3 regions of the Novacetimonas hansenii genome follow, and region 1 is predicted to be linked to each of the others. Evidence: riboswitches for the same ligand, from Rfam matches in the RefSeq annotation. Region 1 holds a riboswitch; each other region holds the start of a gene.
What was found. A riboswitch is a leader RNA that binds a small molecule or an ion and turns the genes downstream of it on or off. The one in region 1 is predicted to bind cobalamin.
Positions count from the first base shown of each region.

Region 2: it holds a riboswitch for cobalamin, as region 1 does, so the genes downstream of both, IFJ82_RS00070 (DUF1636 domain-containing protein) here and IFJ82_RS09985 (TonB-dependent receptor plug domain-containing protein) in region 1, are expected to answer to the same signal.
Region 3: it holds a riboswitch for cobalamin, as region 1 does, so the genes downstream of both, IFJ82_RS03360 (CbtA family protein) here and IFJ82_RS09985 (TonB-dependent receptor plug domain-containing protein) in region 1, are expected to answer to the same signal.

Region 1 is NZ_CP062147.1:2,260,318-2,266,832, reverse strand. Features, by position in the region: gene IFJ82_RS09990 (carbohydrate porin) at 1-1,419, shown strand, start outside; cobalamin riboswitch at 1,659-1,877, shown strand; gene IFJ82_RS09985 (TonB-dependent receptor plug domain-containing protein) at 1,999-4,089, shown strand; gene IFJ82_RS09980 (ABC transporter substrate-binding protein) at 4,091-4,930, shown strand; gene IFJ82_RS09975 (FecCD family ABC transporter permease) at 5,008-5,937, shown strand; gene IFJ82_RS09970 (ABC transporter ATP-binding protein) at 5,934-6,515, shown strand, end outside.
Region 2 is NZ_CP062147.1:12,524-19,427, forward strand. Features, by position in the region: gene acuI (acrylyl-CoA reductase (NADPH)) at 252-1,238, shown strand; gene IFJ82_RS00060 (CbtB domain-containing protein) at 1,383-1,607, opposite strand; gene IFJ82_RS00065 (histidine phosphatase family protein) at 2,369-2,908, shown strand; cobalamin riboswitch at 2,927-3,183, shown strand; gene IFJ82_RS00070 (DUF1636 domain-containing protein) at 3,260-3,787, shown strand; gene cobW (cobalamin biosynthesis protein CobW) at 3,784-4,857, shown strand; gene cobN (cobaltochelatase subunit CobN) at 5,067-6,904, shown strand, end outside.
Region 3 is NZ_CP062147.1:782,674-789,577, forward strand. Features, by position in the region: gene IFJ82_RS03340 (DUF3597 domain-containing protein) at 1-386, shown strand, start outside; gene IFJ82_RS03345 (CorA family divalent cation transporter) at 582-1,646, shown strand; gene IFJ82_RS03350 (lytic transglycosylase domain-containing protein) at 1,920-3,038, shown strand; gene IFJ82_RS03355 (peroxiredoxin) at 3,088-3,678, shown strand; adenosylcobalamin (AdoCbl) riboswitch at 4,437-4,613, shown strand; gene IFJ82_RS03360 (CbtA family protein) at 4,659-5,393, shown strand; gene IFJ82_RS03365 (ABC transporter substrate-binding protein) at 5,745-6,904, opposite strand, start outside.

The DNA of each region.
Region 1 (6,515 bases):
CAACGCGCGCAGGCTGATGCGCAGGAAAAGGCTGCCGGGGATGACAGGCTCGACACCAGCGGCAATCTGCTGGGCGATATGTGGGGGGCACGATCATGGTTGTACAGGCATGGTGTCACTTTTGATATTCAGGAGGTTGATGAAGTCTGGGGCAATGGCACAGGCGGCACGCCGTCGTCCAATGATGGTGCGTCAGGTTCGGGCACTGGTCCGGCCTATGACGGTGTGACCATGCCGACGTTAAGCATTGATACTGAAAAGCTGTTTGGCCTGAAGGGCGGATTGTTCAATGTCAGTGCGTTGCAGACACGCGGGCGTTCAATCTCGCAGGATCATCTTGCCAATTTCAATCCCATCAGTGGCTTCGAGGCTGATCGCTCCACCCGCCTGTTTGAATTATGGTACCAGCAATCCTTTTTGAATGGGAAACTGGACATAAAGATCGGGCAGCAGGATCTTGATACTGAATTCCTGATCAGTGATTATGCATCTCTTTACCTGAATTCAAACTTTGGCTGGCCGATGGCGCCTTCGGTCAACCTGTATGGCGGTGGTCCGTCGTGGCCACTATCCTCGCCTGCCGTTCGCGTCCGTTACCGGCCAAGCGAGAAGTTCACCTTCATGTTCGCGGCTGCCGATGATAATCCGCCAGGTAACCGTACCAATTCCTTTGCCATACAGAATGGCGGTAACGGCGCGGATCCGACAAATCAGGTCACTAATGATGGCAGCGGGACACAGTTCAACATGGGCACAGGCGCCCTGCTGATTACTGAATTGCAATACGCACTGAACCCACAGCCGGCTGATATGTCGAATGTAACCAAGGATCCGGGCTTGCCGGGTGTGTACAAGTTGGGTGGGTATTACGATACCGCAAAATTCCCCGATTATCGCTATAACAACATGGGCAAGCCTCTTGGTGGCGCTGATGACAGCACCGGGATCCCGCGCTGGGACCGCGGGGACTGGATGGTCTACGGCATCATTGACCAGATGATCTGGCGTCCGTCACTGACCTCGGCCCGGTCGGTCGGGGTGTTTGTGCGCGCCACGGGCAATGGTGGCGATCGTAATCTGATCAGCTTTGCAATGGATGCAGGCTTCAACCTGAAGGCCCCATTCCGTGGCCGTGCCAATGACACACTCGGGCTGGGCTGGGGGATTGGCCGCGCCAGTTCGGGGGAGCGTCAGTTCGACCGCAATGTGGCACAGACTGGTACTTACAGCCCGGTGCAAGGGAATGAAAATCATCTCGAACTGACCTATCAGGCGCAGGTAACTCCCTGGCTGGTTATGCAGCCGGATTTTCAATATGTATGGCATCCTTCGGGCGGGGTGCGTGATTATGGTGTCTCCTATAACCGTCATGTTGGTAACGAGGCCATTTTCGGCCTGCATGGCAGCATTACATTCTGATTTATGATGATAGATGCTTATATATGAAGATTATAGGAAATTAAGAATCAGGTGCGTGGCATGCCTCAAGCGGCATGGTCTTTTTTAAGTCCATGTCACGACAGGATGTTTCTTGCCATGTCGTGCGACTGCGTCGTGTTCAGGGGATATCCTGAATGCCGGGAAATATAATCCAAAATGATAATGATCGTGACAGGGTATCACAAAATTGAATCCTGCTTGACAAGCATTGTTCATCAGATCAGAACAGGTGCGACGGTTCCTTCTGCCGGAGGGATTAAAAGGGAACGAAGTGCGGAATTACCATCCAATGCTTCGGCTGTCCCCGCAACTGTAAGCGGTATGTCTTTGCATTACCGGATGTAACGGTCCGGGCCACTGAAAACCACGGTTTTCGGGAAGGTTATGCATGATGCCAAGCCGCAAGCCAGGAGACCTGCCGTCCTTAGTGGTTGCGACCGGGAACTGTTGGGCGGGGCGTCCTGGCGGTGTGGTGTTACGGGGTTTCGCGCGGATCGAAACCTGGGGTGGCAGCACGCTCTCGTGGCAACGATGATGTGACCGCGAGACCTGGATTCTATGATATTTTTTCGTAATCTTCTGATTGCCTCGACCATGTTCGTTACAATACGGGGCGGCATCGCGTATGCTGATGATCTGGGCGGGCAGGTAAAACCGCCAGCAACCGGTTATGTCGTGCAGGATAAGAAATCCCGGGTTGTCATTTCACCCGGAGGGGACGGGATTCCAGAACTTATCAGTGTCAGTGCCGCGCGGCGGCCGACTGCCGTTGATGATATCGGCACCAGCATGACCATCATCACCGAAAAACAGATCCAGACACAGCAGCGACGCAGCCTGACGGATATCCTGACGCGCCAGCCGGGCCTGAATGTGGTACAGACGGGTGGCCCTGGGGGGGCGTCCTCTATTTTCATGCGGGGCAATAATGCGAATGAGGTCAAGGTCCGTCTTGATGGCATGGATATCAATGATGGCAGTTCGGCATCAGGCGCGTTTGATGCGGGGCAGTTCGTGACTGATGGTATGGGGCGCATCGAAATCCTGCGTGGTCCGCAAAGCGGCCTTTACGGTGCGGATGCCATGGCGGGCGTGATCGACATCACCACGGCGCAGGGGGAAGGACGATTCAGACCATTCGTCCGTGTCGAAGGGGGCGGATACGGTACTTTCAACCAGACTTTTGGCGCGCGCGGCAGCAAGGGGCGTTTTCATTACAATGTTGAACTTTCCCATTACCGTATGGATGGGTTCAACAATATCCCTGCCTATATTGAACGGTATTACGGCGCCGACCGACAACAGCGACACGAGGGCAACCGCAATGACAACCGGGGGGCCAATATCCGGCTGGGATATGACATTACCCATAATTTTGACCTTGGCCTGACTGCACGCCTTATACAGAATAATAACCATTCCTATTCATTATATGACCTGCAAAGCGAGAACGCTTATGGGGACAGGGGTGTGCGGGAACAGAACAGCCAGAATGAGGCCATCGTGCGAGGAACGGCGCATCTGGTTTCCTTTCATGGCATGTTCGATCAGGTACTTGGCCTTGGATACATGACCAATCGCAACCGCTGGACAGAGGCAGGCACCAGTGATGGTAGCCCCATAAATCCCGATCCTGATTATTACCGTTCCAGCCGGTTGAAAGTGGATTGGCACGGAACATTCAATTTAAAAAAATATGGACAGTTCTTGATCGGGGCGGAACATTTCCACGATACGTTCAATACCAGCCATACCGCCGCCAGCATGTGGGACAGCGGATATAATACATCCGCCAGCATGGATACGACCGCGGGTTATGGACAGTATCAGGGGAATTGGAACCATATCCTGTATGGTGCGGCCAATATTCGTTATGATGCCAACTCACGTTATGGCAACCATGTGACGTGGCGTGTTGCCCCTGCGATCCATGTGCCGGGAACCGGAACCATTATCAAGGCCAGCGCCGGGTCGGGTTTTCATGGCCCATCGCTATATCAGCTATTTGCCAATCAGGTGGGCGCCGGATATTCGGAAAAAGGCAATCCGAACCTGAAAGCCGAGCAGTTGATCGGTTATGATGCGGGGGTGGAGCAGAAATTGCTGCACGATCATCTGAATTTTGGGGCAACATGGTACGACAACAGGGTCAGGAACCTGATCCAGTCTTCCGTATCAGTGGATTCATCGTATAATTATACCTATTCCTATGCCAATGTTGCCAAGGCCCGGATGTATGGTGTGGAAGCTTTCCTGAACTGGAAGGCATTGAATACCCTGGAGTTCAATCTGAGCTATACTTGGACACATGCCCGCGATGCAACGGACGGCGCCGAGCTTCAGCGCCGTCCCCAGCACAAGTTCAATTTCAATACGACATGGACACCAATCCGCGACCTGACATTTTCGGGCAATATCCTGTATACCAGTGCCTGGCGCGATGTGCCGGTCATCGGCGGGGCGACATGCAGCGTTTGCGCCAGGGGGCATGGATATTTCACCATTGATGTGGCTGCCAATTATAAGGTCAATCGCTATGTTTCCGTTTATGCCCGTGCGGATAACCTGTTGAACCGCCAGTTCGAGGACCCGATTGGCTATCTGCAGCCCGGTCGTGCTGGTTATGGTGGTTTCATGCTGAATTATTGACATGAAAAGGATGCTTGCGGGATTTGTCGCCGGGATGCTTGCCTGTGTCCCGATGGCGGCACGGGCGCAGCCTGTGGCGCGTGTGGTGTCGCTCAACCTTTGCACGGACCAGTTGCTGCTGTTATTGGCCGCACCGGGGCAGGTCGTGGGGATTACACCACTGGCGCGCGACTGCTGGAACGCGGTATTGTGCGCGCAGGCCGCGCGCGTGCCAGTGATGCGGCCCACGTCGGAAAATGTCGTGGCCGCCCATCCCGATGTCGTGCTGGGTGGTGTCTATACAGCGACGTTGGCCATGCAGGCTGCACGGGAAAGCGGGGCGAAGGTCATTACCCTGCCACCAGCAAAATCACTGACGGATATCGCCTCACAGATCATGATCGTGGCGAGTGCGATTGGTGTGCCCGAACGTGGGCGTGAACTGGCTGGCGCCTTTGCGCTGCGCCTTGCCTCCTTTCCATCAGGACGGTCTGCCACCGATCCCACGGCTGCGGTCTATGCCGCCAACGGGTTCGTGACCCATGCGGGTTCGTTGCCTGATGATGTCCTTGCCCATGCGGGCCTGCGTAATTATGCAACCGTCATGGGGCATGAAGGGTCTTCACGCTTTCCTATGGAGGTGCTGATCGCGCATCCGCCCGACCTGCTGGTCCTCGACCGTTCGGGACGGGGGCGTTCCCTTGCACAATCAATGCTTGACCATCCTGCACTGCGGCAGGCCTTTGCCGGTGCGCATCACCTCGACCTGCCAGCGCGCCTGTGGTTATGTGGCCTGCCACAGACACTGGATGCAGTGGCGATGCTGCGTGCTGCCCGCGGTCATCTTGGAATCCCACAGTGAAACAGTTCGGGCATGGAACCCTGTTGCTCAATACGCTGCTGCTGCTTGGGGTGGTGGGCCTGTTCGGGGCGTCGTTGATGTGGGGGGAAACCAGCATCATGTTTTCGCATGCACTGGCGGACCTGATGGCGGGGCGACATACGGCCGGTGCGATCATCGTGGCGCAACTGCGTCTGCCGCGCACCCTGTTGGCCATTATGGTGGGTGGCACACTGGGCCTGTCGGGTGCGGTCCTGCAGGGATATCTGCGAAACCCGCTGGCGGACCCCGGTATTCTGGGCGTATCGGGTGGGGCGGCACTTGGTGCGGTATGCGTGTTTTATACCGGCCTCATGCAGCTTTCCATCGCGGCCCTGCCGCTTGGTGGCCTGACGGGGGCCCTGTGCGCGGCTGCCGTGCTGATGGGGGTGGTGGGGCGTGGCGGGACACTGGTGCTTTTACTGGCGGGGGCGGCACTTAGCAGTTTTACCGCCGCGCTGACGGCGCTGGTGCTGAACCTTGTCCCCAGTCCGTATGCATCCTTTGAAATCATGCATTGGCTTATGGGGTCACTGACTGACCGGACCTTTACCCATGTCTGGATCTGCCTGCCCGGTGTGGTGTGTGGCACGCTGTTTATGCTGTCCTGCGCACGTGCGCTCGATGCGCTGGCGCTGGGTACGGATGTGGCGGAAAGCCTTGGGTTCCGGCTTCATGCGCCATGGGGGATACAGACGCGCGTCGTGCTTGGCCCGGCTCTTGCCGTTGGGGCGTGTGTGGCGGTTTCCGGTGCGATTGGCTTTGTGGGGTTGGTGGTGCCGCATCTGTTGCGCCCGTTGACGGGGCACCAGCCTTCACGCCTGCTTGTGCCGTCCTTTCTGGGTGGCGGACTGTTGCTCCTGGTGGCGGATATGGTTGTGCGCCTGGCGGCAAGCGGGCCTGAACTACAGCTTGGCGTATTGACGGCATTGGTTGGTGCGCCGGTTTTTTTCGCCCGTGTCATCATCCTTAAAAGGAGCAGCCCATGAGCTTGCTTCATGCGTGCGGCGTCTCGCTCAGACGGGGGGAACGTGCTGTCGTTTCCGCCGCTGCCCTTACCCTGGAACGGGGGCGGGTTGTGGGCCTGATCGGACCGAACGGGGCGGGGAAAAGCACGTTCATGCGTATGCTTGCGGGGTTACAGGCCCCCGATTGTGGGAAGATCCAGCTTCTTGGGCGTGACATGGGGCAGATCCCCCCCGCAATGAGGGCAAGGCAACTGGCCTTTATCCCGCAAGATGGGGGAATGCCGCCGCCGATGCCCGTCCGTAATCTGGTGGCACTTGGGCGCCTGCCACATGGACAGGCCAACATGCATGCGATAGGGCATCCTGCGGTGCAACGTGCGCTGGAGGCAACAGGCCTGCTGGACCTGTCTGCCCGTCCGGCCAGTCATCTTTCGGGTGGAGAGCGGGCGCGTATGAACCTCGCGCGTGCGCTGGCGACCGATACGCCTGTTGTTGTGGCGGATGAACCGATTGCTGCCCTTGACCCTGCCCATGCCCTGTCCATGATGCAGCTTTTCCGTGAACAGGCCGCACAAGGTAAGGGGATTGTCGTTGTGTTG
Region 2 (6,904 bases), 1.3 Mb from region 1:
ATCCAGATCACAAAACAGACAGTTCACGCGGATGTCGCTGCACAGGCACACGAAAACCTGCGCCTATCGCGCGTCCGCATGCCCGGCGCCCGCGCACATCCCCGTGCGGGTCGAGCACGCGGGCAATCCGTTCAGGAAATTGCACAAGTTTTCGAGACCCGGTCATCTTATCCTGATTCATCACAGGTTACGGACCGCAATCTGGACAGGGGAGTACCCCTGCCTGCCATGATATCCCGGAGAGCGCGCCGATGTTCAACGCCATCATGATCGACAAGACCCGCACGGGATCACGGGCCAGCATACGCAGCCTTGAGCGCGCAGCGTTACCCGAAGGCGAGATCACGATACGCGTCGATTATTCCTCGCTCAATTACAAGGACGCACTGGCCATTACGGGGCGCGGCCCGGTGGTGCGGCGTTTCCCGATGATCCCCGGCATCGACCTTGCGGGGGAAATCATCGCATCGGATGACCCCATCTACCGCCCCGGCGACCAGGTGATCGCCAACGGGTGGGGATTGGGGGAGGAACACTGGGGTGGCCTGTCACAGATGGCGCGCGTACATGGGAAATGGCTGCTGCCGCGCCCCCGCAACTTTTCCGCACGTCAATGCATGGGTATCGGCACGGCGGGCTATACCGCGATGCTGTGCGTCATGGCGCTGGAAAAAGGGGGCGTCACCCCCGGTGATGGCGAAATCGCCGTGACCGGCGCAGGCGGCGGCGTGGGTGGTATTGCCATCGCCCTTCTGGCACGGCTGGGATACCGGGTGGTGGCCGTGACCGGGCGCGACGACCTGACGGGCTACCTTCACATGCTGGGCGCGGCAGAAGTGGTGGGGCGTTCGGCCCTGTCCCATACCGCTCGCCCATTGCAGGCAGCCCGATGGCGCGGGGCCATAGATGTGGCGGGGGGAAAAATGCTGGCGGCGTTATGCGCCAGCATGCGACCGGGGGGCGTCATCGCCGCATGCGGTCTGACGGCGGGAATGGACCTGCCGCTGACGGTTGCGCCCTTTATCCTGCGCGGCGTTACCCTGCAGGGAATCGACAGCGTCACGTGCCCACGTGACCAGCGCATGGCGGCATGGGCCAGGCTGGAGCGTGACCTTGATCCCGCGCTGGTCGATTCGATATGCGCAGACATCCCCCTGAAACAGGCGATCGCGACGTCACCGCGGCTTCTGGCGGGCAATGTGCGTGGGCGCATCGTCGTCAACACCCACGATGCCTAGGCCGCAATACCCGCACCATAATGCTGGCGCGCAACAGGTGGGGCCATCACGCCACTGGGCGCGCGAACACTCCGCCACAAAAGCAACCGCAATGGCCAACCTGCCGCCCGGAGAACCCGCCCGGACAGCAGCCGACAGGAAACGTCAGTGGCAGGGGAAGCCGAGCAGGTGACGTCCATCATGGACGAATTCATGGACATAATGCCCCGACACCAGCGAGGTCGCACCCTGTTCCGCGCCCACGAAATACAGCAGCAGCGAAGCAATCACGAGGCCGAAGACCGCCCACGGCAGCAGGTCACGAACCGGAATCGCGACAGGCGCGGAAGACAGGCCACCCGCAGGCAGGACAGAAGATGTGTGGTTCATGGCAAAATGCACTCCCTGATCAGTCGTGATCCCCGACTAACCGATTTCGGACCCCTCGGCAAACGCTTCCGCCCCCTTGCCGGTGGGCATCGGGCATGCGCACGCGGGGAAAACGCCGACGATGAAAAACAGTGACGCCGTTTTTATGAACGCTCCGTTTACGAACGACCGGGGACACAGGGCCACGACACAGGGGCGCCCGTCGCCTTATATGATCCTGCCCCGACAAGATGTCCCAACACAACGCTTCAACAAAAATCCCCGACCTCAAGAGATCCTGGCATCAAGATCTCAATGAGGACGCCGAAAGCCTGTTTGAAAACAAATCATTGATAAAAATAAGAACAGTTTTTTGGTGTTGCTGTTTTTTGAAAATGCGATGTCTTCTGAAGCTTTTTGGAAAAAGGCGGCACCCAAAAACTTTTCTTGTTTTTTATCAACGCGTTGTTTTTAAACAATCTCTAAAAATTATGAGATTCCCAGAAAATAGGTCGCCGATAAAAAATAATGACATGGTATGATGACTGCGTTTTTTCATGAGGGCCACATCCTTCAAGGCTTTTGGAAAGGAATTGTGCCAAAAACATTTATTATTCCAGTTGGTGATGCGCCCTGTCTTGTCACACCGCCCAAGGCGACAACGCATATTTTCATCAATCCGTTGGTTTCGAACAGACTTTCGCATGAAGCGACCTGAAAGACACTGCGCCAGCCATTTCCAACATCCCCCATTTCCCCCGGAACTTTGACACACCGCCCCCATGCACCTGACCTGCCTGTCCCTGCCCGCGCCTGACTGCCTGCGTCGCGCCATCATCCCCACACGTGATGACCTGCCCCCCCTGCCCCCCGGACAGGCGGCGCATCTGTGCGCCACGGCACCCGTTGCCTGTGGCGATGATACCGCCATCCCTGTTGCGCAATGGGCGGGGCGCACGCCCATTGCGCACGCCGCCCTGCGCGCACGCGACCACGGCGCGTGGCACGGCCGCGCCCTGCATGACCTGCCGGCGCCCGACGTCGCACGCTGGATCGCGGACCCGGATTTCGCACCGCCAGACGGTGAAAGCCTGCGCGCGGTGCTGGTGCGCGCGGCGGACTGGCTGTCGCGCTGCCCCACCGGGCATGCAAACATGATGGTCATCGCGGACACCATGGTCATACGCGCCCTTGTGCTGGCGACGCTTAGCACGGGGGCAGAGGCGTTCGCGGCCCTTGATATCGGACCATGCACCCGCACCCTCGTGACATTCCATAACAGGTGGCGTGTGCGTGAGGCAGGGGCGGCCATCACGTTTTGACACCACATCGCGGGCGCGTGTAAAAGCCCGCATGATGGTTCCCGTAAGGGAAGAAACAGGGAAGCACGGTGCGTGGCGCGGCAGGTTGCCGCCCGCAATGCCGTCACTGCCCCCGCAACTGTAGGTGGTCTCAAACATCCAGCAGGCCGTCCCTTTACAAAAGGGTGCGGCACGTCACTGGCCAGTCTGGCCGGGAAGGCGCCGGATGCGGCGGCAGGGACACTGTCCATGCCCCGGCCACAAGTCAGGAGACCTGCCATCATCGCCATGTCCCACACCAGTTCCGGGACATGGCACGACCACTGAATGTCGCAGGTCCGGCGGGGTGCCTGGAAATGCGGCGGTATCCTGATGTCCGTGCCATGCATCGGCCCCGATGCCGCACGGTCGATGCACCCCGGCCATGGCCGCCATCCCATCGGGATGACGCGGCGACAGCGCAGGACGACACGTGCAATGACCACAGGTGCCCCCCCTTCCGACGCCCCCCATACCACCACCCGCCCCGACCTTCGCGCCATCCATCTCCATGTCTGCGTTACGTGCCTGCGCGGGCTGCCGGTTGGCGCCGCACCACCCGGGCGCGCCCTGTATGAACAGATGCTGACGCGCACGCACGACACCAATGTCGTGGTGCATGAGGTCAAATGCCTTGCCGCGTGCGATCGTGGCTGCACCGCCGTCGTCGCCATGCCGGGGAAATGGGGATGGCTGCTTGGCCATCTTGGTCCTGAAAAGGCCGACGACCTGATGATCTACCTTGCCGCCTATGCCGCCTCGCACAGCGGCAGTGTCATGCCTTCGCGCCGTCCGGCCTCTCTGTCGGACATGGTGCTGGGCCGTTTTCCCGCCGCCCTCCTGACGGAGCACTCTTCATGACCGTATCCCCCTCCTCCCGTCCCGCCACCCGCGCCGCCCGTGCGAAGGTACCTGTCACCGTCATCACCGGCTTTCTTGGCGCGGGCAAGACGACGCTGCTGCGCCATGTGCTGGCACAGGCGCGCGGACGGCGCATCGCGATTGTCGTCAACGAATTCGGCACGCTGGGCATTGATGGCGAAACGCTGCGTGCCTGCGGGGTGGAAGGATGCCGGGATGACGATATTGTCGAACTGACCAATGGCTGCCTGTGCTGCACCGTGGCGGATGATTTCCTGCCGACGATGGAGGCGCTGCTCGACCGGGCTGATCCGCCGGAGCATATCGTGATCGAGACGTCCGGCCTTGCCCTGCCCAAGCCACTGCTCAAGGCATTCGGCTGGCCCACGGTGCGCACGCGCATGACCGTCGATGGCGTTGTCACCGTGGTTGATGGCCCCGCCGTCGCGGCCGGGCGTTTCGCCGACGACCCGGATGAAATCGCACGCCAGCGCCAGGCCGACCCGTCACTGGACCACGACAACCCGCTTGCGGAAGTTTACGAAGACCAGCTCCTTTCGGCGGACATGGTGATCATCAACAAGACCGACCTGATGACACCAGATCAGATCACCATGGTGGAGCGTGAGATCCGCGCCGAAATCCCCCGCGCGGTCAAGGTCATCCATACCGTGGACGGGCAGGTGGACCCCGTTGTCCTGCTGGGCATGGATGCGGCGGCCGAAGATGACCTTGCGGCCCGCCCCTCCCACCATGATGCGGAAGGGGGCGAGCATGAGCATGACGATTTCGAAAGCTTCGTCGCCCCCATTCCCGAACAGAACAGCGCGGACGCCTTTGTCACGCATCTGGCCCACGTGGCGGAAAAATATGACATCCTGCGCATGAAGGGATTCGCCGCCGTACGCGGCAAACCGATGCGCCTGGCGGTGCAGGGCGTGGGCAGCCGGTTCCGCCACCAGTTCGACCGCCCCCTGTCACAGGATGCGCCACGCACGGGCAACCTTGTCATCATCGGTCAAAAGGGCCTGCCGCGCGCGGCGATCGAGGCGGACCTGCAACGGACCTGACAGGACGGTCGAAAACAGGACCATCGAAAAACAGTCGCGGGGTTATAAAAGCTTCGGACGGATGTCGCTTCATTTGTAAAAAGGCGGCATCCACAGGCCTTTATGCCTTTATCAATATCCCCTGATGCCGCACCCCCGCCGCCCGGCGGTGTCCTTGGCGGCGCTGTCCATGAACACGAAACCGGGCACAAAACACAGAGGCAACGCACATGCATCTTCTGGCGCGTGAAGTCCGCAGCCTCGACGAGGACGCGGTGGCCGAAGACCTCGGCCACGCACCCGCCGATATCGTGTTCCTGTCATTTTCCGACAGCGACCTGCTCGCCCTGCGTGCGGCGGCCGATGCCGGGGCGGCAGGTGGGGCCAGCGTGCGGATCGCCAGCCTGTCACGCCTGCTGCATCCCATGTCGATCGACCTGTATGTAAGTGATACCCTCCTGCGGTCACGCTGCGTCGTGGTGCGCCTGCTTGGCGGGATGGAATACTGGCGTTACGGGGGGGAAGAAGTCTCGCGCGCATGTCGCGACGCCGGCATCCCCCTGGCGCTGGTGGCGGGCGACGCACGCCCCGACCCGCGTCTGGCCGCACTGTCGAACATCGCGGCCCCCACGCTCGACCATCTTGACGCACTGCTGCGCGCGGGCGGCCCACGCAACATGGCCGCCGCCTTACGCCTGATGGCGGACCTTGCGCGGGGGCAGGACATGGGACAGGACAGGGGTGCGCACCCCATCGCAACCGACCGCGCCGAAGTGCCCTCATCCCGGAGCACACCTGCTGACACCCTGCCTGCCGCAACAGCGGGCATCGCCCCCCTGCATGCCGAGCCTCTGCATGTCGAGCCTCTGGCCCCCGCCGGCCTGCTGCGCACGGCGGACCCGGCGCTGCCACTGCGCGCGGGTGTCGTGTTCTATCGCAGTCACCTGCTGGCAGGCGACATCGCCCCCATTCTTGCCCTGTCGGACGCGCTGGCACGACACGGGATCGGGGCGGACCTGTTTTATGTCACCTCGCTCAAGGACCCGGCATGTGCGACGATGGTGCGTGACTGGCTGGCGGATGCGCCCCCCGATGTCATCGTCAACGTCACCTTTTTCTCTGCCCGGGGGGAGAAGACGGACATATCCGCCCTTGATATCGCCAACGTGCCGGTAATCCAGGCATTGCAACCCGGCGTGACACAGGCGGCATGGCGGGACAGCACGCGCGGCCTGTCACAGGCGGACCTTGCGATGCAGGTGGTGCTGCCCGAACTTGACGGGCGTCTGCCCGGTGCGCCGATTTCCTTCAAGGAGGAAACGGACCCCGGGCTGCCCGCGCGCCATGTCCCCTACCCCCCGGGGCTGGAGATCGTCGCCGCCCGTGCCCGGGGCTGGGCGCGGCTGTCCCACCTGTCCCCCACCGCGCGACGGGTGGCGATCCTTCTGTCGGATTATCCCGGCGCACAACGTGACGGCGGCAATGGCGACGGACAGGCGGGACATGCCGTGGGACTGGACAGTTTCGCCAGCCTTTCGGTCCTGCTGACACTGCTGCACGCCGAAGGATATGACACGGGTCAGCCCCCCCTCCACGCCCCCCTGCCCGACAGCGCGGCACTGGCGCACCTGCTGGCACGTGCGCCGGCCACCGCGTTCATGACGCTGGCACGGTATGAAACCCTGCTTGCCACCCTGCCACAGGACGCGCGCGATGCCCTTTACGCGTGCTGGGGCGCGCCCGCCGATGACCCGGCGGTTATGGATGGGGCATTGTGCCTGCGTCACCTGACGCTGGGCCATGTCACGATGGCGCTGCAACCCGATCGCGGGTCACGGCTGGACCGCAAGGGGGGATATCACGACCCCGATACGCCGCCGCGCCATGCCTATGTCGCGTTCTACCTGTGGCTGCGACATGAGGTACGGGCCGATGCCATGGTTCACCTTGGCACGCATGGCACGCTGGAATGGCTGCCGGGCAAGGCTGCGGCCCCGTCTGCGCACTGCTGGCCCACATTGCTGGCCGGTGGCATGCCGGTCATATATCCCTTCATTGTCAACAACCC
Region 3 (6,904 bases), 1.5 Mb from region 1:
CCATCCTGTCCAAGATCTTTGGCTCGTCCGAAGCAAAGGCGGCAACGCCCGCCGCTGCCGCCCCCGCCGCGGGCGCTGCGGCCCCTGCTGCCGCGACCCCGGCCGCCCCGGCTGCTGCCCCCGCCGCCCCGGTTGACGTCAACGCGGTGCTGAGTGCGATGGCCGCGAAGAACCCGGAAAAGCTGAACTGGCAGACCTCCATCGTCGATCTGCTCAAGCTGCTGGGCCTCGACAGCTCCTTTGCCGCGCGCAAGGAACTGGCGGCGGAACTGCATTATACCGGTGACACGAACGACTCGGCCGCGATGAACATCTGGCTGCAGGCGCAGGTGCTGCGCAAGCTGGCGGAAAATGGCGGCAAGGTCTCTCCTGACCTGATGAAGTAATCTTCACGCCCGGCTTTGGGGCGGAACCGGGCGGCCCGCGCTGGCCATCCCGGTTCCGCCTTTTTTACGTACCCCGCCTTATGCCGCGTGCCCTGTCCCGTATGTCCGGTCGCGCCCCCGTCGCGTGCTGTTGCGCCGTTGGGGCCATCGTGCAAGATGGGGACGCCTGCCTGCGGCCTTCCGGATACAGCGCCCATGTCCGACATGTTTTCCCCTGTCCCGAACGCCCCCCTGCACGAGGCCGCCGCCCCGTTCCCCGAGGCGTTTCCCGAGGCGGACGGCCTGGTATGGGCCATCGCGTGCCGTCCCGGTCACAAGCCGGAGAAGCTGGATGCAGGACAGGTCGCGCATGCGCTGGCCGGGGGTGCGCCCCCGCTGCCTGATGCGTGGGTATGGCTGCATTACGATATCGTCCACAGCGCCACGCGCGCCCGCGTGCAGGAGATCCCCTGCCTGCCGGAAGAGGCGCGCGAGGCGTTGGGCAATATCGACCGTGGCACCCGGCTGGAGGTGGAAGGCGACATCGTGTACGGCGCGCTGCCCGGTTTTGACGACAGCATGTCCGAAGATGACAAAAACCTGTCGGCATGGCGGTTTGCGGTGCTGCCGGGGCTGCTGATCACCACCCGCCGCCAGCCGGTGCCGGCGCTGGGGCTGGTGTACCGTTATATGCAGCGGGGCGAGCCGTTTGCCTCCCCTGCGGAGGTGGTGGACCGCACGCTGCTGGAATTCGCGGATACGGTGCGGCGTAACATCGCGCTGCTTGACGATCACCTTGACCGGGCGGAAGACCTGCTGCTGACGCTGGACCAGCATACGGATTTCGGGCGCATCAGCGGCCTGATCGGGCGGGTGCGGCGACGTTCGACCGAACTGCGTCGTGTCATGTCCCCCGTCGACCGCATGTTCCGTAGCGAGGACCTCGAACTGCCCGAATGGGCGGAAGACGACCTGCGTGACCGTTCGCAGCGCCAGATTCACGCGGCCCTTGATGACCTGCTCGCCCTTCAGGACCGTGCGCGCTCGTTGCAGGATGAACTGGCGTCGGGGCAGGCGGAAGAGACGAACCGGCGGCTGTATACTGTGTCCATCGTGACGACGCTGATGCTGCCCGCGACGTTCGTGACCGGTTTCTTTGGCATGAATACCGGTGGCATGTTCCTGGCCGAAGGGCGCGCCGGCACGGTGGAGGCAGGGTGCATCTGCTTTCTGTTCATGGTCATTACGTGGCTGCTGCTCAAATTGATGAAGCTGCTATAGGGCGCGTACCGGGGCGGCCCATCCGGGTCCGCTTGCACAGGGCGGTTTGCACAGGGCAGTTTGCAAAGGGCGCTTTGCGCAGGGCGATCTTGCACAGAGGGGGCTTGCGCAGGGGCGCTCTTGCACCGCGCCCCCGGTCATGGGGCACGCAGGGCAGGGCTGACGGCGTTGCATCGGTCCTGTGGGGTGGTGTACAAGGGGGCGCCGCCATTTCATCGCGATGGTGGACCCTTTCCGGCGTGCCGGACCATCGCAACAGGATAACAGCGGCCCATGTCATCTTCGCTTCTGGCGGAAAATCCTGCCTGGCCCCTTTCGCGGTCATGTTCGCGGGCGGGGCGGTGGCTTTCGCTGGCGCTGCTGGTGGCGCTGGCGGCCTGCGCGGGTAAACCGCACGAGGCCGCGATGTCGGATGCGCAGATGATGCAGGAAGCCGATGCCTATCGCGCCCGCGCGCGCCAGAACTATACCCCGCCCGGTCCGCCAGAAGATCCGTGGGGACCGTATATTACCGAGGCGGCGCAGCGTTTCGATGTGCCCGAACTGTGGATACGTGCGGTGATGCAGCGTGAATCCGGCGGGCAGCTTTTCCATAATGGGCAGTTCGTGACGTCGCAGCCCGGTGCAATGGGGCTGATGCAGCTCATGCCCCCCACCTATGACGAGATGCGCCGGCGTTACAACCTTGGGCCGGATGCCTATGAACCGCATGACAACATCATCGCCGGTACTTCGTACCTGCGCCAGATGTATGACATCTATGGCTCGCCGGGGTTCCTTGCGGCCTATAACAGCGGGCCGGGGCGTCTGGATGATTTCCTTGACCGCAGCCATACGCTGCCGCGTGAAACACGCGAATATGTGGCCTTTATCGGCCCGCGCATCGCCGGTGTGTCGCCGGTCAACCGTTCACAGGCCGACCTGATGATCGAGGCCAGGGCACAGGCCCGCGCGCAGGCCCGCGCGCAGGGTAGCACCCGGCATGGGCGTGGCGGGCGGCAGGTGATCGGCGCGGACCAGCCATTGCAGGTGGCCGAGGCCCCGTCGGCTGAAAGCGCGGCCGTCCGTGCGGCATGGAGCGCGCGCGCCAGAGCAGGGCAGTTGCCGATGTCGGCGGTGGGCGCGCATCCCACCATCGTCATGGATGCCGCCAACTGGGCGGTGCAGGTCGGGGCCTACGGATCGCGCGGACAGGCGTTGCAGGCATTGCAGCATGCCCGCGCCAACGCCGCGCTGCATGGCGCGCGTGAACAGGTTGATTCGGTCACGGCGGGGCGGGGACGTGTCTATCGCGCCCGCCTGCTGGGCCTGTCGCATGCCAGCGCGTTGCAGGCGTGCCAGAAACTGGGCAGTCATGCCTGTCAGGTCATGGGACCGATTTCCGGGTCATGAGGGCACGACGCATGACGCATGACGCACGATACATGACGGGATGAAGTGAATGAAATATTTCTACAGGCGTCCGCGATGGTCGTGGACAGGTATTATCGTGCCACTGGTGGGGGTTTTGTCCTTTGCCGGGATTGTCGCATGGTCCACCGCGCGCGCCGCCCTGCCCGCGGGCAGCAATGCGCCGATGTTCGTCGCCCCCGCCGCGCAGGCAGGCAAGGAGTTCAGCTTTCATCTGGCCGATGCGCTGCGTAACGGGCCGGTGGTGGTATATTTCTACCCCGCCGCCTTTACGCGTGGCTGCACCATAGAGGCACATGAATTCGCGGATGCGATGGACAGTTACCACGCACTTGGCGCCAGCGTGATCGGCGTGTCGATGGATGATCTCAAGACACTGGACCGTTTTTCCGTCAGCGAATGCCATGGCCGTTTCCCCGTCGCGTCCGATCCGTCGGGGTCGATTGCGCGGCTGTATGATTCACGCATGCCGGTGGTCCATTACGCCAGCCGCACGTCCTATGTCATCGCCCCCGATGGCAAAATCATCTTTACCTACAGCGCGCTTTCGCCTGACGAACATGTCCGTCGCACACTCGAGGCGATCAGGGCATGGCGCGCGGGACATGCCCCGGCCCCCTGAATACAGGAAATCGTTTGAAACGTCAGGACCAGCAACCGATTGAAACGGCAATGGTTTTTTGAAGTTTTTTACGGCCCCGTGTAAAGGCGCTGCTTTTTTATAAACAGGCAGCGCCCGGACATTTCGATCATTCCCGAGCAGGCTGTTTGTAAAAACTGTCCCCATATCCCACTGGGATCCTGAAAGTTCTTGGTAAAGATTTTCCAGGATGTCCTGAAAATCGTCGCATTTTCAAAATGTTAAAGTAAAATCTGGAATTTCCCCTTCCATTATCTAAGGGGATGTTTTCAAACAGTTCCAGTAGATTCATGAATAGAAGAGTGTTTGAAAACAAAGCATTGATGAAAAAGAAAAGTTTTTGGGTGCCGCCTTTTGATCGAAATAAGGCGGTGTCTTCTGAAGCTTTTTGGAAAAAGCTTCACCAAAAACTTTTATAATTTCAGTATGTTATCAAGAATGACCATTTCAAACAGCTTCTAAGAATCCTGCGGCGCTTTTTCCGTAAACGCGGCATGCCGTGATGTGCGGGCGCGGAGGGTGCGCCTGTTCACGCGCCTGCCTGTCATCTGACCGGCGGGTCATCCCGGATGGCTGTTCGGGATGCGTTGCCCAGAATGCGTTGCCCAAGATGCATTGTTCCGAATGCGCTGCCCCAAGATGCGCTGTCCTGAATGCAGGCTTTGGGATGTCCCGTTGGGGATGCGCTGTGCAGGGCGCGACGGGGCGGCTTTGCCCCGCATTGACTTGTGCGGTGCGCCCTGCGATGAAAACGGGCCTTTCATGCAAAGGAAGCCGGTGAAAATCCGGTGCGGTCGCGCCACTGTAATGCGGGCATGCATGGCATCATGTCGATGCGCGCACCCTGCCAAGCCAGATACTTTGCATGATATCCTTTCTTCCATCCATCGGGGACGCGATTTCCCCGCAGGAGTCATGAATATGCATATTCCCTTCCTTTTCCCTTTGCCGGTGCGGGCCTGATGGCCGGGCGTGTCCTGCTGCGCGGTATGCTTGCGGGGATTCTCGCGGCGTTCCTCGCCTTTGGCTTCGCGCGGATTGTCGGCGAACCCCAGGTCGATCGCGCCATCGCGTTCGAGGCCGCGCATGACGCGGCCGAAGGTGAACCGCCAGAAGAAGAACTGGTCAGCCGCAAGGTGCAGTCCTCCATCGGGTTGCTGACGGCGTCCGTCATGTATGGCGCGGCGTATGGGGGGGTATTCGCGCTGGCGTTTGCGGTGGCGTTTGGCCGTGTGGGACAGGTATCGCCACGGATGCTGGCGCTGTTGCTGGCGGCGGCGGGGTTCGTGGCGGTCGTGCTGGTGCCCGACCTGAAATATCCCGCCAACCCGCCCGCCGTGGGGAACCCCGAAACAATCGGGCAACGCACCGCGACCTATTTTGAAATGGTCGTCTTCTCGCTCTGTGCGATGATCCTGTCGGTGTTGGCAGGACGGGCGCTGCTGGCGCGTCTGGGGGCATGGTCCGCATGGCTGTGTGGCTGTGCGCTGTTTGTCGTGCTGGTGACGGTGCTGCAACTGGCGCTGCCCACGATCAACGAGGTCCCGGCAGATTTCCCCGCCGCCCTGCTGTGGCATTTCCGCGAGGCCGCCCTTGGCATGCAGGTCGTGTTGTGGGGGGCGCTGGGCCTTGTATTCGGCCTGCTGGTGGACCGTATGCCCGAACTGCACGGCCACCATGGGGTCGTGCGCGGCTGAGGCGACCGGACAGGTTGCCGGGGATGTTGCTGGCGTCGCATTTTTGGAAAATGCGACGCCTTTTTTACGAGAGTGTTTGAAAACAACTCATGGATGAAAAAGAAAAGTTTTTGGGTGCCGCCTTTTGATCGAAATAAGGCGGCGTCTTCTGAAGCTTTTTGGAAAAAGCTTCACCAAAAACTTTTATAATTTCAGTATGTTATCAAGCCTGCCTTTTCAGGCAGCCTCTATATAGGGTGTCAGGTGTACTGGGTATCAGGGCCATCCCGCCTGAGGGCTGCGGACGATCATCGTGGGGGAGGGGATCTGCCGCCCACCATGATCTGTCCGTCATGATCCGTGCGTCTGGTCTTACGGGGCCTGCATCACGCTGGTCCACAGGGCCTGCAACCTGTGGCGCATGTCGGGTGAAAGCTGCGGCAGCATGCGTGTCGCCGCGATCTGTGCCGGCTGGTCTTCCCAATGCAGGGCATTTTTGATCGCGGGGTCGAGCGGCGTGCGCATGTCCGCCGGCATCCCCCAGTAACATGAGGAGGTGGCAAGGTGCGCCTGTGCCTGCGGCGTGCGCAGGTATTTTGCAAACCGCAGCGCCATGTCCTTGCGTTGGGAGGATGAAAGCACCGCCACCGCCTGCTGCCACCGCAACGCGCCCTGCCGGGGAATGAGGTAGGTCAGGGTCGGGTGCGCCGACAGCACCGGCGTCGTCGCCTGCTGCGCAGGGACAGAAGCCGCGGCCGCGGCAGGAACAGGCGCGGCGTCTGCCTGCGCGGGGGGATGCGCGCCGGGCGGCAGGGGCGGGGCATCGGCATCATCGCCATCGCTGTTGGCGCCCTGTACGGCGGCGGGCTGTCCCTTCTGCACCGCGCCGTCATGGCCGATGCCTGCCGTGGTCCATGCGCCGCCCCCCACGACGATATCCACCTGCCCATCGGCCAGCGCCTGCTGTGTCGTGGCCATGTCGCCCACGATGGCGGCATTCGCCCTGAGGGCAACAAGCTTTGCCTGCAATGCGGGGATGTCTTCCGCGCCAAGCTGCGCGGGGTCCCTGCCCAGCGCCAGCGCGACGTAGGAGATCACAGGCAGGTAGGAATCATAGATCGCGATGCGGCCCTGATACTCTGGCTTCCAGATTTCGTTGATATCGGACAATGCCTGTGCCGATACCTTCGCCTGATCGAAGGCAAGGGCGAAATACCCGAATTTTTCCGGCACGGCATACAGGTGCCCGTCGAACGATCCCGCCTGTGGGTCGGCCACGGCGGCGGGAATGCCGGTGGTGGGGAAATCCGCCGCATCCAGTGGCATCAGCATGCCGTTGCGCGCCATGGGCATCAACTCTGCCTCGTCCGTGGCGACAAGGTCCCAGTCACCGGGCTGCGCCTGCTGGATGACCGACATCACGGATTCGACCGCGACGGTGTCGATGTCGCGGAAATGCACCTGCACGGCGTTTGCCTGTTCAAACGGGCGCAGCAGTTCCGGGTCCTCGTGGTCGCAGCTTGTCAGGATGT